DNA from 3 places in the Aeribacillus sp. FSL K6-1305 genome. Region 1 is predicted to be linked to each of the others. Evidence: riboswitches for the same ligand, from Rfam matches in the RefSeq annotation. Region 1 holds a riboswitch; each other region holds the start of a gene.
The links. A riboswitch is a leader RNA that binds a small molecule or an ion and turns the genes downstream of it on or off. The one in region 1 is predicted to bind S-adenosylmethionine.

Region 1 (5,922 bases):
TATGATTTGCTGGCAAGTTTTCAGCGGCTGGCAATCGGGCTTGTGATTGCTCTTATTCTTGGAACAGTGTTAGGCGTCGTTTTTGCAAAATCGAAAGTAATTGATGATACCATTGGCTCTTTAATTTTGCCGTTGCAAAGCGTGCCGAGCATCGTTTGGCTGCCTCTAGCCATCATCTGGTTCGGTTTAAATGAAAAAGCGATCATTTTTATTGTCGTGCTCGGTGGAACGCTTGTGATGACATTGAATATGCGGACAGGGATTAAAAGCGTTCCTCCAATATATACAAATGCGGCAAGGACAATGGATTACAGCGGATTTTCTCTGTTTACACACGTGATTTTTCCAGCAGCCATCCCGCATGCAGTAACTGGTGCAAGGCTTGCTTGGGCGTTTGGGTGGAGAGGCCTGATGGGTAGCGAGCTGTTAAGCACCGGCCCGGGTTTAGGCTATACGTTAAAATTCGCATCAGATTTTGGCGATATGGCGTTAGTGATGGGCATTATATTTATCATTGCCTTAATTGGAATTTTAGTAGATTTAGTTTTTTTCAGCAGAATTGAAAAGAAAGTGATGAAAAAATGGGGATTGCTTGAACAATAAAGGAGGAAGTTGAGATTATGAAGAGAAAAGGTTTGCTGCTATCATTTATCACCTTGCTGCTGATCGGTATTTTATCTGCCTGCGGAGCCGGTGGAGGGAATGAGGCATCAGGAAAAGAGAAAAGCGGAAAAAATAAAGTAGTCATCGGCTATTTCCCAAATATTGACCATGTTCCGGCGATGATTGCGAAGGAAAAGGGCTACTATGAAGAAGCGCTTGGGGATCAAGTAGATATTGAATATAAAACTTTTCCGGATGGCGGCGCTTTTATGACAGCGTTGAAAACCGGCGAAATTGACGCCGGGCTTGTCGGTCCAGCTCCTGTCATGAATAACTATTCTAATGGTGCAGACGTGAAAATTATTGCCGGTGCGTCATCTGGGGGTACTGTCGTCGTAGCAAGCAAAAAAAGCGGAATCGAAAGCTTAGATGATATTCATAATAAAACATTCATTACTCCTGGTGTCGGCTGCACTCACGATGTCCAATTTGAAACGTACTTGCAAGATTACGACATTGCTTCATCAAGAATCGGCGGCACATTAAAGCATACAACTGGAAACCCGGCACAATATCAAGCTTTCTTTGAATCGGGAAAAGTGGATTTAGCCGCTGTGCCTGAGCCTTGGGCTTCATTATTAATAAAAGACGGGGCGAAAGTGATTGTCGATACGAAAGATATCGCCTATGGCACAACGCTTCCGAACACTGTTTTAGTGACGAGCAACAAATTTATTAAAGAAAATAAAGATTTAGTTCAAAATATTGTCAAAGCCCACAAAAAAGCAGTCGACTTCATCAATAAAAACAAAGAGGAAGCACGCGATATTGCCATTCAATCGATTAAAGAAATAACAAATCAAGAGCTTGACCCAGAAATTATCGACAGCGCTTGGGAACGTGTCCGCTATACAACCGAAGTGGATGAAAAAGTTCTTCAAGACTTTTCTAACTCTTCTTATGACTTGAAATTTTTAAAAGAAAAACCGGATCTTAAAGGTCTTGTAGATACAAGCTTTTTGAATTAAGTAATAAACCCCCTATACAGAAGCTTTTTGATATTATGCGGCTTCTGGATAGGGGGGTTATTTTGTTGATGTAAATTCAAGATGAAGCAGTTGTTAAAACAGGGCTTATCCCAAAAGTTGTTTATGACTATGCCTGTATATTGGGATTCTGTTGTTGTGAGAGCTTTTTATTCAAATCGCTCGAATAAGCTCCCGTTTTTTCACATTGTTTGGAGCTGTCCAGAAAGTCAAAATCCATTGAAAACGAAAGATTATAAACATTGATATATCAACATTTCTAAAACATTAAAGGGGCGTCTATAAGCCGGAAAATCGACTTATTAGACAGCGCCTATATGAATTTCAATTTCTCCATTTGGGCTTTAGGCTGTATTTTTCAAGCACGCTCTATTAAACCAGTTTCTTCTTGCTTCCAAATCTTACTCCAAGTTTTAAACATGCCTTGTTCGTCCGTCTTATCTACTTGGAAAACTTTATATTTCGTGTTGCTCGGGATTTCAATTAAAAGCTTCCCCATTATTTTCTTCAATTGCAATGCTTAATAAATAATCTCCTCTGTAGTCGCTTTCATAATCATAATAAATTCCGTACACATTGTTTTGATGATGTTCCAGTTTTTAGAAAGCGTTTTCTCACATAATTTTGATTTGCCCCATCATTTGCTCGTCATGAAAATTATTGGTTCGTATGCTGTCGATTATATACAGCATCATAAACAGTCTTTCCTTTCCATAATATTGATAAAAAAGAGAAGGCGCATCAGTAAAGAATGTTCAGCAAATTTTCCAACGGCACGTTTATGTTCATCTTTTTTGCTTCCCAGCTTCACCTGCAAAACAAATATCGCATCTTCGTTTTCTGTTCAGTTGCTTTATGGAGTACGGGTTCGTTTGACAGAAGTTGGCGAAAAATTTATCAAACGATTAGTTTGCCAATTCAATCGTTTCATTCACTGTTTATTAAATACTCTTAAAATTTTCCAATTCCTCTAAAGAAGATCACCTCGTTCACAATTTTTCTTAAAAATACGACAGCTTCCGAATTGGATATTTGCATTTTAAAATCAATTCAAAATTTAGGAAGCCTCAGGGGAAAATAAAACCACTTCATTGAAATGATGGAGGATCAAAGGTGATCCATACAAAAAAATTTCCCTTTTGGCTTTCGCAAAAAAACATTTCAAGAATCGACGGATTATTTAAAGAAAGTTCTTATTTTTCTTTAGTTTTACTGAAAATAAATCAAAGTTATCGGAATTGTTGGCAGGAAACGTCTTGAATTTTTTTTAAAACTGAGGTAAAGTTATACCTATCAAAAGTTCATATCGGAATTCTTATCGAGAGAGGCGGAGGGAACTGGCCCGAAGAAGTCTCAGCAACCGGTACAAGGACGGCGGCATGATAACCTTTGTACCAAGGTGCTAAATCCAGCAAGCATTTTGCCGTAAGATATGCTTGGAAGATAAGAAGGAGCCAAACAATAAACGCCTTCTTCTTATGAAGAGGGCGTTTTATTTTTAAAGCCTCCTCTACAGGCAATGAAAGCAGCACATTTTTACTAACTAAAAAAGGAGGAAAGTCAAAGATGAATATTGAAACAGTTTTGGCCCAATTAGGAAATCGAAGTGAAGCTCTTACAGGAACAGTAAGCGCCCCCATTTATTTGTCCACAGCCTACCGGCATAAAGGAATAGGTGAATCAACAGGTTATGATTACACTCGGACAAAAAATCCAACGAGAGAGCTTGTCGAGGACGCCATAGCCAAATTGGAGGGAGCCGATCAAGGATTTGCATTTTCTTCCGGAATGGCAGCGATTCAGACGATTATGGCTTTATTTAAAAGTGGAGATGAACTGATCGTTTCAAAAGATTTATATGGCGGGACATACCGCTTGTTTGAAGAAGAGTGGCGCAAATACGGTCTTTCCTTCCACTATGACGATTTTACGTCTCGCGAATATACGGAATCATTAATAAACGAAAATACTAAAGCGATTTTTCTAGAAACGCCCACTAATCCGCTTATGCAGGAAACATCGATTTCCTCGTTGGCGGAATTGGCCCGGAAGCACAATTTGCTGCTGATCGTTGACAATACGTTCTACACACCTGTTTTGCAGCGTCCGATTGAAGAAGGAGCGCATATCGTGATTCACAGCGCAACGAAATATTTAGGCGGTCACAACGATGTCCTTGCCGGCCTGGTCTGTGCAAAAGGGAAAGAAATTTGCGAAAAATTAGCCATGCATCAAAATGCAATTGGTGCGGTATTATCTCCTTTTGATTCGTGGCTGCTGCTTAGAGGAATGAAAACTTTATCATTGAGAATGGCCAAACATCAGGAAAATGCAAGGAAGCTGGCGGCATATTTAAAAGAGCTTCCTGAAATTGATGATGTATTATATCCTGGCAGAGGCGGAATGCTTTCCTTCCGTGTGAAAAAAGAAGAATGGGTCAACCCGTTTTTGCAGAATCTGAAATTAATCTGTTTTGCGGAAAGCCTTGGAGGGGTAGAAAGCTTTATAACGTATCCAGCTACCCAAACACATGCGGACATTCCGGAAGAAATCCGAATTCAAAACGGTGTATGCAACCGGCTTCTCCGTTTTTCTGTAGGGATTGAAAGCGTGGAGGATTTGAAGGAAGATCTCAAGCAGGCATTGCAAGCAGCTGCGAAAGGGGATTTACTAAATGCATGACCAATGGAGCTTTCAAACAAAATTGATTCATAATAAACATAAGGTTGACCCGACAACTGGTGCTGTCAGCGTGGCGATTCAGCAAGCGTCAACGTTTCATCAGCAAACATTGGATGAATCTCCTGAATTTGACTACAGCCGTTCAGGAAATCCAACACGAAAAGCGTTGGAAGAGGCGATTGCCGAACTGGAAGGCGGAGTGAGAGGCTTTGCGTTTGCTTCTGGGATGGCCGCTATATCAACAGCTTTTCTTTTACTTTCTTCCGGTGATCATGTTTTGGTCACAGAAGATGTGTACGGCGGAACATACCGGATCGTTGCCGATGTTTTATCGCGCTTTGGCATTGAATATACGTTTGTCGATATGACGGACCTTGATGCCGTAAAAGCAAATATACGTCCGAACACAAAAGTGATTTACATTGAAACGCCCTCGAATCCGCTGTTAAAAGTGACGGACATTCGAGCAATTGTGCAGCTTGCAAAAGAAAACGGCTGTTTAACATTTGTTGATAATACATTTATGACTCCGGCTTTGCAAAGGCCTCTCGATTTAGGGGCCGATATTGTTTTACATAGTGCAACAAAATTTTTGGCAGGTCATAGCGACTGTTTGGCAGGACTGGCAGTTGTGAAAGATGAAAAGCTTGGCGAAGCGCTTTACAAACTTCAAAATGCCTTCGGCGCTGTTCTCGGCCCGCATGATTGCTGGCTTGTATTAAGAGGGTTAAAAACACTTCATGTGCGGCTGGATCAATCCGTCAAAACAGCTTCTCAATTAGCAGAATTTTTGAAAAAGCACCCTGCCATTAAAAAAGTGTACTATCCAGGTCTTCACGATCACCCAGGGTCAGATATTCATTTGCGGCAAAGTGTCAACGGTGGAGCGGTTTTATCGTTTGAACTAGAAGATGAAAAAGCGGTCAAGATTCTTGCTGATCATGTTCAGCTGCCTGTTTTTGCAGTCAGCCTTGGTGCAGTTGAATCGATCTTGTCGTATCCAGCTAAAATGTCCCATGCCGCGATGCCGAAAGAAGAACGGATCAAAAGAGGGATAACCGATGGTCTTCTTCGATTAAGCGTAGGGCTAGAAAATTTTGAAGACTTAAAAAATGATTTGGAGTCTGGTCTTTCTACTGTTTTGGCCTATCAATAAATTTTTTCTTACCTTAATAGAAGACAGGGAGATGTCGAATACCGACAATTCCTGTCTTTTTTTTATGTTGATAATCTAGCTGACATATTATCCCACATTTTTTCATTTGTTCTTTAATATGATAGTAATGCACCCAAAGTCAAACGAATTTAAAAAGGGGGAGTATCAATGATCAAATGGCGAAGCGGACTTATATTCTTAACAGCTCTTCTTTTCATAATGATCATTTCTGCGTGTGGAAATAACAGCGAAGGAGGAAGCAGCAAAAGTGATGGCTCCAATCAAAGCGGGGAAAAGGCAGGAAGCAAGACGTTAAGCATTTTAACCGGAGGCACAGGAGGAACTTATTACCCGCTCGGCGGATCGATGGCGCAAATTATTTCGGAAGAAACGGACTTTAATGCAAATGCACAATCTTCAGGAGCATCAGCAGAA
Region 2 (5,922 bases), on a different contig from region 1:
GGAGTCGTTTCTGTTTATGTCTTGAATTTCCTTATTTCTCGTTGCCATCTCAACTGTCAAACCGGAATCAAAGCGTACCCTAGGCGCGAAAATATTTAATCCTTTTGCCAAAAGATCGAGCGCTTTACTCGGTTTTTGCAAAATTCCTAAACATGGCGAAGATAAAATGACCCCGTTTAACGGAATTTTATTTCTCTGCAGCGTACGTATGGCTATTAAACCGTCCATGCTATGCCCCAGCAAAAAAAGCGGCAATTGGAAAGATTGAGCCTCCCTGATCCAACGGTCAACTTCATCAATATATTCATCAAACGATTGGACATGTCCCCGTCTGGAGGATGAATTTCCTTGTCCTGGCAAATCCCCCATGACAACATGGTACCCGTTTGTTTGCCACTTTTTTATCAGCCATTTGTAACGTCCATGATGTTCTAAAGCTCCATGAATGATGACAATCGCAGCTTTAGGACTAGAACTTACCCATTTCCACATAAATTAACTCCTTTCCGAACATGACGGAAAATTTGTTATAATATGAAAAAAAGAAAAGGATGGTTCCCATGGTTATTTATCCATATAAAGACAAAAAACCTATAATTAGCGATTCGGCTTATATAGCTGATTTTGTCACAATCACCGGCGATGTTCAAATAGGAGATGAATCAAGCATTTGGTTTCAGACGGTTATCCGCGGTGACGTCGCCCCAACTATTATTGGAAATCGGGTCAATATTCAAGACCAATGCTGTCTGCACCAGAGCCCAAATAAACCGTTAATTATTGAAGATGATGTAACCGTCGGCCATCAAGTTCTGCTCCACAGTGCGATTGTGCGGAAAGGAGCTCTAATTGGAATGGGTTCGATTATTCTGGATGGAGCAGAAATCGGAAAAGGCGCTTTTGTCGGTGCAGGCAGTCTTGTCCCGCCAGGCAAAAAGATACCTGAGAAAACTTTAGCATTCGGAAGACCCGCCAAAGTGATTAGAGAATTAACAGAAGAAGATCTTCAAGATATGGAGCGCATCCGTCGCGAGTATATCGAAAAAGCTCAATATTATAAAAATATTGCTCGTATGAACAGCATATAAATTGCTTATAAAAACATTTTAAAACTTTCTCTTTCAAATGTCATTCTTTACCGGGCAGCTTCATGCATTTTTAAAATTTTGTAAAATTTTTATTAGATTTGTTGAAGTTTACATAAATATGAGAGAAAATTTTTTATAAGAATTTTTGCTTTTTGAAAAGAGGAACTTTAACATGGGCAGACTGCTGAATCAGCTTTACCAATTTGAGTGCAAGTTGTTCAAACTGATTAATTCGCATTTTGAACGAAAAGGACTGAATGTTTATTTTCGGTATATTACTCATTTAGGAGGGGCTGTTTTTTCAATTGCAACATGTTTAATGCTGATGTTATTTTTTAATGAACCTGTAAAAACTGTTGCCTTGGCAAGTTCAGCTGCTCTTTTTTTCAGTCATATTCCGGTTTTCATTGTGAAAAGAATTTATCCACGCAGACGGCCTTATCTTACATTATTTGAAACAAAAGTGTTAGAAAATCCGTTAACTGACCATTCATTTCCTTCTGGACATACGACAGCTGTATTTTCAGTGGCAACACCATTTTTGCTCTTTTTTCCAGCCTTAACATGGATTTTGCTTCCTCTCGCATTCAGTGTGGCACTATCAAGAATTTTTCTTGGCCTACACTACCCTTCAGATGTGCTGGCGGGAATAGTTCTAGGAGCTTCAGCAGGCACCATCTGTTTTGTCGCATTCGGACCATAAATCGAGTAGGAGGGAGCGATTAACTCCCGTCCTCTCACACCACCGTACGTACGGTTCCGTATACGGCGGTTCAATTAAGATAATTGACGCAAGTCTTTATAACTTCCGTGAATAGCTGTTCTCTTTATGCCAGTGGTCACTCCACCCTCCAAGAGATCTCCCACGGGATTCACCGCTTCCTCCCTCAAGTGAGGTACTACGTTTTCTGTGTTCATCATGACTCACTGAATGCCAAGGGCTATTCTCTCTTAATTGTTCGGTCCTTCTTAGTTGTTCTAGACCAACTAATACTATGACCTCTGCTGACTTCTGACTGTTCAGCTATCTATCACTAGATAGGTTACCAAGGTTACTTGGCGTGCCAGCCAGACCTCCCCGGGTAAGAGTGTAATCTTTCCTTCCATCCATCTGCTTCATTTACTCTGTATCACCTTCGGCAGAAAGGGCTTTGTTTTGTCTTGCAAACTCACCCAGTGATACCTAGCCTCATATGAAGTTCGTGTTCCGAGAGACCCAAAGTTTGCCGCTCGCTTCCTTCAGATTCCGCGTCACCACGGACACCCTTGCGTTAAGCTAACTGCTACTTCTGCCTTCGCAGCTCGGGACTTTCACCCTATAGATTACACCCATGCCGGGCGCACAAGCAAAAAGGTGTCTAATGCATGCATCGCATTGGACACCTTTTTTATTTTACAAATATTGATGAGCCTGTTCGCGCAAAGCTTCCGCTTTATCTGTGCGTTCCCATGGCAAATCTAGATCGTTGCGTCCGAAATGACCGTAAGCAGCTGTCTGTTTGTAAATCGGGCGGCGCAAGTCAAGCATTTTTATAATGCCAGCTGGGCGCAAATCAAAGTTATTGCGAATTAATTCAACTAAAACATCTTCGCTTACTTTGCCAGTACCGAACGTATCAACAGAAATAGAGACAGGTTTCGCTACACCAATTGCATAGGCCAGCTGAACCTCGCATTTGTCTGCAAGTCCGGCTGCGACAATATTTTTCGCTACATAACGAGCCGCATAAGCTGCAGATCGGTCTACCTTCGTCGGATCTTTTCCTGAGAAAGCTCCTCCGCCATGGCGCGCATAGCCTCCGTAAGTATCGACAATGATTTTTCGTCCCGTTAATCCTGCATCTCCTTGTGGTCCGCCAATAACGAAACGTCCGGTAGGGTTGATGAAATATTTTGTTTCTTCATCGATCAGTTCTTTTGGAACAACCGGATCAATTACTTTTTCTTTAATATCCTGCTTAATTTGTTCTAAAGTTGCCTCCGGATGGTGTTGAGTCGATATGACAATTGTGTCAATTCTAACCGGCTGTTCATTTTCATCATATTCTACCGTAACTTGCGTCTTTCCGTCCGGACGCAAATAAGGAATTTCTTCGCTTTTTCTAACTTCTGTAAGCCGGCGTGAAAGCTTATGGGCAATGGAAATCGGGAGAGGCATTAATTCCTTCGTTTCATTGCATGCAAAACCGAACATTAACCCTTGATCTCCAGCGCCAATCGCTTCAATTTCTTCATCAGTCATTTGTCCTTCTCGCGCTTCTAAAGCTTTATCCACCCCTGCAGCAATATCGGGTGATTGCTCATCAATTGATGTTAAAACAGCACAAGTTTCAGCATCAAAACCGTATTTAGCTCTCGTATAGCCGATCTCTTTGACCGTTTCTCGCACAATTTTTGGTATATCCACATACGTGCTTGTCGTAATTTCTCCACTGACTAATACAAGTCCGGTTGTGACAGATGTTTCGCAAGCTACACGTGCGTTCGGATCTTTTTCTAAAATGGCATCTAAAATCGCATCTGAAATTTGGTCGCAAATTTTGTCCGGATGCCCTTCCGTTACGGATTCAGATGTAAACAGACGGCGCTTTTTTGTCATTTACTGCATCCTCCTCAAACTTAAAATGATGTTTATGGAGTGCTACACTCCTTGACATTGACACGGAACTCATTCCCTCGCCACTATTGTAAACATATCAAAATTGCGTACGATAAGAAAAACTTGGCTAAACGAGATTTCTCTTATACATAGAAAAAACCTTCCCTGCCAGAGGAAAGGTTGTTATAAACATCATTGCCTTTCACTCTTATCGTTCAAGGATATAACCTTGCATCAGGTTAGCACCATTGCTCGTCTATGAATATGGAATTCTTTCGCATCATGTTGTATGTCCATAGAATACCGGGATTTTGAAAGCCATATTCTACTGTCTTCTTTCAACGAGCCGGTTGCTGGGCTTCATAGGGCCTGTCCCTCCGCCAACTCGGGATAAGAGTATCCGTTCAAATGTATATCATACAGGAGCAAAAAAGTACTTGTCAACAATAAATAAAGCTTCTCTGTAATTTTCCAAATCATCTGATATCCATTATTTCAGTATCAGCTGATCAATCATGATTCGTATGATGCCCAAAAATGAAGGCAAAATATATAGTAAAAACATTATTTTCAGAAATCGATAAATAGGATGGATTATTTTTGCGAATGTGTTATACTATTTCTATAAAACCATTTCAAATATGCAAAAAAAGGATGGTATGTATATGAATATTGTAGATGTATCAAATGAATTAGCTTCGTTGATCAGCGGACCAAATGCATATCATAATTTACCAGTCGCACGGCTTGTAGAAAAAGTTTTAGCTAGGAAAGAAGGTTTTTTAACAAATACAGGTGCAGTTTCGGTTACAACAGGCAAATATACCGGCCGGTCACCAGAAGATAAATTCATCGTTGAAGAAGATTCTGTCAAGCATTTAATTGATTGGGGACCCGTCAACAAGCCAATTTCATCAGAAGTTTTTGAAAAACTGTACTTAAAAGTCATACAATATTTAAAAAATAGAGATGAAATTTATGTTTTTAACGGATTTGCCGGAGCTGACAAAAAATATCGTCTTCCAATTCAAGTGGTCAATGAATTGGCGTGGCAAAATTTATTTGCTCGCCAACTGTTTATCCGTCCGAAAAGCCAAGACGATTTAAAGGAGCATAAAAATCCGTTTACAATTGTTTCCGCTCCTTCCTTTAAAGCAGATCCAGCTGTGGATGGAACGAACTCAGAAGCATTTATCATTATTTCTTTTGAAAAGAGAATAATCCTGATCGGCGGAACTGAATATGCAGGCGAGATGAAAAAGTCTATCTTTTCCGTCATGAACTTCCTGCTTCCAGAAAGAGATATATTTTCAATGCACTGCTCCGCCAATGTCGGTCAAGAAGGCGATGTCGCGCTCTTTTTCGGTTTATCGGGAACAGGCAAAACAACACTTTCCGCCGATCCAAAACGCCGATTAATTGGTGATGATGAACACGGCTGGTCTTCATCTGGTATTTTTAATATTGAAGGCGGCTGTTATGCAAAATGCATCGGCTTGTCTGAAGAAAAAGAACCTCAAATTTATAACGCTATTCGATTCGGTTCCGTTTTGGAAAACGTTGTGGTTGATGAATCGACACGAATTCCTGATTATGACAACTCCTTATTAACAGAAAACACCCGTGCGGCTTATCCAATTGAAGCGATTGACAATATTGCTAAACCGAGCATTGCGGGTCACCCTAACACTATTATTTTTTTAACAGCTGATGCGTTCGGTGTTCTGCCGCCAATAAGCAAATTAACGAAAGAACAGGCTATGTATCATTTCTTAAGCGGTTATACGAGCAAGCTTGCTGGAACGGAAAGGGGTATTACTTCCCCTAAAACAACGTTCTCCACATGCTTTGGCGCACCATTTCTTCCGCTTCCAGCTACAAGATACTCTGAAATGCTCGGAAGAAAAATCGAAGAACACGATGTGAAAGTATTTTTAGTCAATACAGGGTGGACCGGCGGAGAATACGGAGTAGGAAAACGAATTAAACTTGCTTATACAAGAGCCATGGTTCAGGCAGCATTGGAAGGCGAACTCGATGAGGTGGAAACTGTAAAAGACCCTATTTTCGGGCTGGCGATTCCTGCTCATGTTCCAGGAGTGCCTGATGAAGTTTTACAGCCTATTAAAACATGGAGTGATAAAAACGCTTATGAACAAAAAGCGTATGAATTAGCAAAAGCATTCAAAGAGAACTTCAAAAAATTCTCGAACGTTCCGAAGGAAATTGAAGAAC
Region 3 (5,922 bases), on a different contig from region 1:
GCAAGCTTCTTCGCAAAAATGTGTAAACCTATTAAAACCGGGTCAGCAGCCGCTGTGGTATTTTCATAGTTTCTTTGCATTCAGGAACATTGTTCACTGAGCTGGATGAATTGTGTATCCGAAGAGCAGCCAGTTATATGAAAAAGATGATGTTAAGCTTGCAGCTGTGAATGTTTAAAGCCGCTTTTTCATAAATTTTTTGTAAACTTAATTTACTTCTTCTTTTTCGTAAACTGGCACCCAGCCTTCTTCTGTCACAAAGATGCGGATCGCAACAACTTTTCGGTCATCAGCTAATGTGAAATAGTGGCGTCTGCCCTCTGGAACAGAAATAAGGTCTCCCGGATTAAGATGCACTTCAAAAAATTTTCCGTCCTGTCCTTGAATAACAAAAATTCCATGGCCGCTTACAATAAAGCGCACTTCATCATCTGTATGATGATGTTCACGCTGAAAATTTTTCAGCAGCTCTTCAAGGTTTGGCGTATGATCTGCTAAAGAAATGACATCCCAAGCTTTGTAGCCGCGTCTTGCTGAAATATCTTTAATTTCATTTTCAAAAGATTGTAAAATCGTTTGTTTTTCCTCATCATTTAAAAGATATTTCTCTTTTAAATGCTCTGGTAATTTGGCAATATCCCATTGCTCGTAAATAACACCTTGTTGATTTAAAAATGAAATCACTTCCTCTTGATTGCTGATAACTTCGTTTGTTCCTTGAATTTTAATCGTTGTCATGTAAAATACCTCCTTAAAATGTTTAATTATTTAAAGCTCCTGTACTCGCAAGGAGACCGGCTTTTGCTTGAATAAGAGCAAGCTGATACTGAAATAAAAATTCACAAGCTTCTAAAATTTTCTTTGCTTCAAAGCCATCTTTTCCCCATACAGTAATTCCGTGGTTGCGAATAAGAACTGCCCCTTTATCCTCCTTCACGAAATCGCCCAAAGTGCTTGCTAATGTAGGAATATGGGCATAATTATAAATAATCGGAATCTGTAATTCTGCATCTTCCTCCCAGCGGTCAAACGCTTTTATCAGTTCTTGTCCTTGAAATACAATTTTCCCAGCGTCACCATAAAGTTCAGAGATGACATTATTTGCAACCGTATGTACATGCAGGCTGCAGCCGGCTTTGCTTCTTTTATATATTTCGCAATGCAATAGCGTTTCTGCCGAAGGCTTCAGCTGTGTTGCGCCTACAGGATTTCCTTCTCCATCAACAAGCAAAAAATCTTCCTTCGTTTTTTTTCGTTTATCTTTGCCGCTTGCGGTCACAAGAAACTGAAGCGGGGAATCTTGAACTTTTATGGCTAAATTGCCGCTTGTCCCCATAAACCAATCCCTCGCAGCAAGCTCCTCTTTAATCTCCGCAAGCTCATGAACACGAGTTAAAACGACACTCATTTTGCGCCACCTTTTTCTTCTATGAAATTTGTTTTGTTTATTGTCTTCTCTAAAATGTCAATACAGTCGTAAAATGTTTCGAAAGATTGATAAGGAATAGAAAATTCTTGACATTTTTTTGATAAATAATCACGTGCAATAACTGTATCTGCAATCTTCGCGGCTTCTAAATCTGTGACGGAATCCCCGATGATGATGGAATGAGTGTCAGCATTTGCAATTTGCCGAATAATTGTCGGTTTGCAGCACCCACAATTTTGGTTGGGACATTTTTCATCACACGTATAAGGCCAATGAATGGTGATCGTTTCTCCGCTAAAATCCGCTTTATTGCAAAACAGTGCGGTAATAGAATCAAAAGGCTGCAACAGCGGTTTAATAAAAAAATCGATTCCGCCGCTGACAATGTATAAAGGAATGTTCATGTTTTTCGCATAATGAACAAAGTCGCGAAATCCTTCCCTTATTTCTGCAGTTTCTAAAATATAGTGAATGATGTCACCCTTTAAAGAAGATGGAAGAAGTGCAAACATCTTGCCGACTCCTTCCTGAATACTAATCGACTGGGAAAGGACGCCATCCTTCAATTGCTCCCACTCTTTTGGAGCGAAACGCTTCATGATGCTAACGATGTTATCTTTTTTTGTCACCGTTCCATCAAAATCACAAAATATTACTGGCTTCAATTGGACGGTGCCTCCTTCCATCCCCAGAGCCGAATTGCTTCTTGTAATTCTATGTCTTCAGCTGCTTCATTAAGGGGAACACCCCGGGAAACAGCGTCAACTGCCTGACGGAAAGCTTTTCCTCCACCCTGAGCACCTTGCGGGTGACCGTGAACACCGCCTCCTGCATTAATGACACAATCTTTTCCAAAATCATGAATTAAAATGGGAACAAGACCCGGGTGAATGCCAGCAGATGGAACAGGAAAAACTGGTTTTAAAACTGATTCCTTCACCAATTCTTCTTTCACTTTTAAAACTTTGTCACGCTCCAATGCAACGCTGCCATATGGTGAAGGGAACAACGAAAAATCTGCTCCAGCAATTCTTATCAATTTTCCAAGCAATAAGGAATGAGAGAGCCCATATTTTTCGGATGAAGTAAACGATCCGCTAAACGCCGGATGAGCCATAATTGGGAGGGCGATTTCATCATCTTCCCTTAATGCTTGCAGCACATCGAGTCCATATGTAAAAACATTAAATAGCAAAATATCGGCACCTAATTCTTTTGCTTTTCTTGCCTTATCTTTCAATTCAAATGTTTTTCCCGTCAAATTGACCGCATACAAAGTTCGGTGTCCCTTTTCTTGATACACGTTATCAAGAACTTTTTTGCCTTCCTTTATTCTTGTTTCAAATGATGTGAGCGAATTTTCAAAAAGTATTTCATCATCCTTTACTAAGTCGACGCCCCCGAGAGCCTGCTCCCGCAATTGGGCAAGAAGGTAATCCATATCACGTCCAATTACACCTTTAAAGATGCTCATCACTAACGGTCTGTCGTAAACGCCAAGTTTTTCTCGTAACCCCTGAATTCCAAATCGAGGACCTGGAAAATACCGAAAGATCTCATCGTCAAACTGCAAATCTAGTAATTTTATTTCTCCATCTAGTGATAATTTTCCAAAAGTTGTCGTTAAGATGGCAGGAATGTCTTTAGAAAAGTTTTCTCCCGGAAAGCGAATGTGAAGCTGTGCAATCGTTTTGCCGGAGGATGGATCCTCGCCTGTTTCTTTTATCTCAACCACTTGTCCTTTATGCTTTTTTAACTGCTCTTGCACTAAAAGAGGAAGGTCAGTCCACGAACCTACCGTTAATCCAAGAGCAATGTCTTCTGCTTTTTTTTCTAAATCTTCTCGTTTCGCAATGATTTGGTATACTGCTGTTACGTGACCCATTTTTTCAATCCTCTTCATTCAGATTTTTTTATATAAATAAAACCTCTTCAATAAGAAGAGGTTTTTTGTCAAAACAACTTCTTATCTTTCAACATCTCTGTTGGGAGAATTAGCACCGTGCTCATCATATGAGTCGGTTGCCGGGCTTCATTGGGCTCATCCCTCCACCTGCTCTTGATAAGAGTTTTATTATTAACTTTATAATTCTTATTCGTTTACTTGGATTATACCACTATCCTTCCCCTCTGTCAACACTTTTTTACATCATATTCGATTCAAATTCGCTTACATTTTTCTGATGGCATGCTACAATTATTTAATGGTGCAGTTTACAATTTGAGGTATTTACCGGAACTTGAGGTTGAGCCAAAACAGGAAAGCCTAAAAAAAGAGGACGAAAAAAGAAGGTACAACATCTTTTTAACGTCTTCCGATCGCATCATGCTAGATTACTAGACTTAGAAAAACTGGTTGAATTACGCAATTATAACGTTACTGGTTATCGTGAGACAATTTGTTTCTTGTACCGTTATTGGTTATGTTGCTTTTTGAATGATCCAGAAGAAGCCTTAAAACAAACGCTAACGTTTAATTTACAGTTTAATGAGCCTTTAAGAAGATCCACCAGAAGCGCTGAAAAGGCCTATTATGCACGGAATAACGAAGAAGCAAACCGAATAGCCAGAGAAAAAGGGTATCCTGGCGCTGGATATAATATCAGCAATAAAAAATTAATTGAATGGTTAGATATAACAGAGGACGAACAACGCCATTTAAGCACGATTATAGATGCGAATGAAAAGCGGAGAAGGAAACAAAAACGCCGGGAAATGGGCGTAAAAAGCCGTGAGGAGTATTTAAAAGAACAGCGCAATAAAACGGATAAGAACTTAGAAAAACTTAGACAAGCAATTGAGTTGAATCCTGATTTCTCGAATTACAAATTAGCTAAATTGCTAGGAATAAGTGAATCGTATGTAAGGAAAGGATGTTATATGTTATTTACTGGAACGGATGATTTAATTAAAAACGAGGATCGATCAATTAAAGAACATGATGTTTTATATTTTAGAATTAAACCTTTATCTTCACAAAAAATGGAAGGGTTAGTGGTGTACTTTCAACCCCATTGATGAAATTAAACCGTTTCTCAACTGAACAATTAATAGAAGTTTCATATAAAGTTAGGGAAATCCACGGTATGGTACACAAATGGATACCAGAGACAGTTATTGATGATACATTTATTAAGCAATATGTTGAATCATTTACTGTTGCCTTTGAACAGGAAATCACTGTACTTCCAAGGACATTTTTACGTGAATTTATATTCGTATTAGACGCTGCAAAAGAGGGGAACGATGTCCATTCTCTTTTAAATTATTAGTCCTAGTACTGTAGAAAGAATTAAACTGGATTTAAGTCAGTATTTTGGACACCAATAAGTGAAATTTAATTTTGATCTCATTGACATCGCTTGTCGCTTGACATGGAGCCTCTGCGGGCGTGGTGTTATGCGAAGGGTGAAAGGGGCAATGAATTCTTTCGCATGGCAAATAAGCCTACCACACCCCCACTCCATGTAAAGCGGATGCTTGTAAAATTGTGAAGAGCACTACGCTGCCCTTTGATACTGTCTACTGTTTCTTGTGGCGTCATATAGCCCAGGCAGCTATGAATCCGTTTCCGATTGTACCAGCCTTCTATAAATTCGAATAAGGCTCTTCTGGCAGCTTGAAAGTTCAAATAGTTGATTCTATAGATCTCTTCCTTTTTCAGAATTGCATGGAAAGACTCAATGCAGGCGTTATCGTATGGGCAACCTTTTTTTACTGAAGGAGTGTTTGAACTGCTTCTTTTCCATGTATTCTACAAATTTCTCGCTTGTATACTGGGATCCCAAATCAGAATGCAAGATCAATCCCGGACCTGGACGTTGTGCCTGATAAGCGTTTTCTACTGCCTTTAAAGCCAGTTCAGTCGTCATGTGACGGTCAAAAGCGTAACCAACAATCTTTCTGGAATGTAAATCCATTACGGAAGCCAAGTAGCACCAACCGTCTCTCAAAGTATGAATGTACGTAATATCCGTAACCCATTTCTCGTTGATGGTTGTCATTGAGAAGTCCTGGTTCAGCAGGTTATCGTGTTCTTCCATCTTGCCCTTATTGGAATGGGGGCGATACTTTTTTCTGATAATGGAATAAATGCCTGCAGCCTTCATCAAATGCTGAACCCGTTTCAGGCTGACTTTGAGCCATTCTTTTTCAAGCATATGGTGGATCTTCGGTTCTCCGTATCTCTGCTTGCTTTCCGTATGGATTTTTCGTATTCTGTCTGTCAGCTCCCGGTTTTCCGTTTTGTTTTTGATTCTGTTTTTTGTTTGGATTGATAGTAGGTACTTCTCGGCACGCCAAGGACCGTACACATGGTTTTAAGGTCATAATGGTGTCTGGCTCTTATCTCGTCAATCATGGATATAACAGTGGTTTGAATCTACTTCTTTGCGAATATGACCATAGCTTTTTTAAAGATTTCATTTTCCTCTTTCAGCCGATGCAATTCTTTTTGCAGGTTCAGAAATTCTTCCGGGGTAAAAGAGCCCCCG

Region 2: it holds a riboswitch for S-adenosylmethionine, as region 1 does, so the genes downstream of both, metK (methionine adenosyltransferase) here and NST97_RS18770 (methionine biosynthesis PLP-dependent protein) in region 1, are expected to answer to the same signal.
Region 3: it holds a riboswitch for S-adenosylmethionine, as region 1 does, so the genes downstream of both, NST97_RS10075 (2,3-diketo-5-methylthiopentyl-1-phosphate enolase) here and NST97_RS18770 (methionine biosynthesis PLP-dependent protein) in region 1, are expected to answer to the same signal.

The regions. Positions count from the first base shown of each region.
Region 1 is NZ_JBBOQV010000004.1:10,790-16,711, reverse strand. It holds gene NST97_RS18785 (ABC transporter permease) at 1-603, shown strand, start outside; gene NST97_RS18780 (aliphatic sulfonate ABC transporter substrate-binding protein) at 621-1,631, shown strand; gene NST97_RS18775 (hypothetical protein) at 2,008-2,166, opposite strand; SAM riboswitch class I at 2,962-3,099, shown strand; gene NST97_RS18770 (methionine biosynthesis PLP-dependent protein) at 3,216-4,331, shown strand; gene metC (cystathionine beta-lyase) at 4,324-5,487, shown strand; gene NST97_RS18760 (TAXI family TRAP transporter solute-binding subunit) at 5,656-5,922, shown strand, end outside.
Region 2 is NZ_JBBOQV010000002.1:1,610,212-1,616,133, reverse strand. It holds gene NST97_RS17725 (alpha/beta hydrolase) at 1-492, opposite strand, end outside; gene NST97_RS17720 (gamma carbonic anhydrase) at 561-1,088, shown strand; gene NST97_RS17715 (phosphatase PAP2 family protein) at 1,261-1,791, shown strand; gene metK (methionine adenosyltransferase) at 2,482-3,687, opposite strand; SAM riboswitch class I at 3,893-4,084, opposite strand; gene pckA (phosphoenolpyruvate carboxykinase (ATP)) at 4,353-5,922, shown strand, end outside.
Region 3 is NZ_JBBOQV010000002.1:36,430-42,351, forward strand. It holds gene NST97_RS10060 (1,2-dihydroxy-3-keto-5-methylthiopentene dioxygenase) at 208-738, opposite strand; gene NST97_RS10065 (methylthioribulose 1-phosphate dehydratase) at 761-1,408, opposite strand; gene NST97_RS10070 (2-hydroxy-3-keto-5-methylthiopentenyl-1-phosphate phosphatase) at 1,405-2,094, opposite strand; gene NST97_RS10075 (2,3-diketo-5-methylthiopentyl-1-phosphate enolase) at 2,091-3,314, opposite strand; SAM riboswitch class I at 3,393-3,498, opposite strand; gene NST97_RS10080 (hypothetical protein) at 3,863-4,447, shown strand; gene NST97_RS10085 (BREX system ATP-binding domain-containing protein) at 4,447-4,701, shown strand; partial or broken gene NST97_RS10090 (IS3 family transposase) at 4,950-5,922, opposite strand, start outside.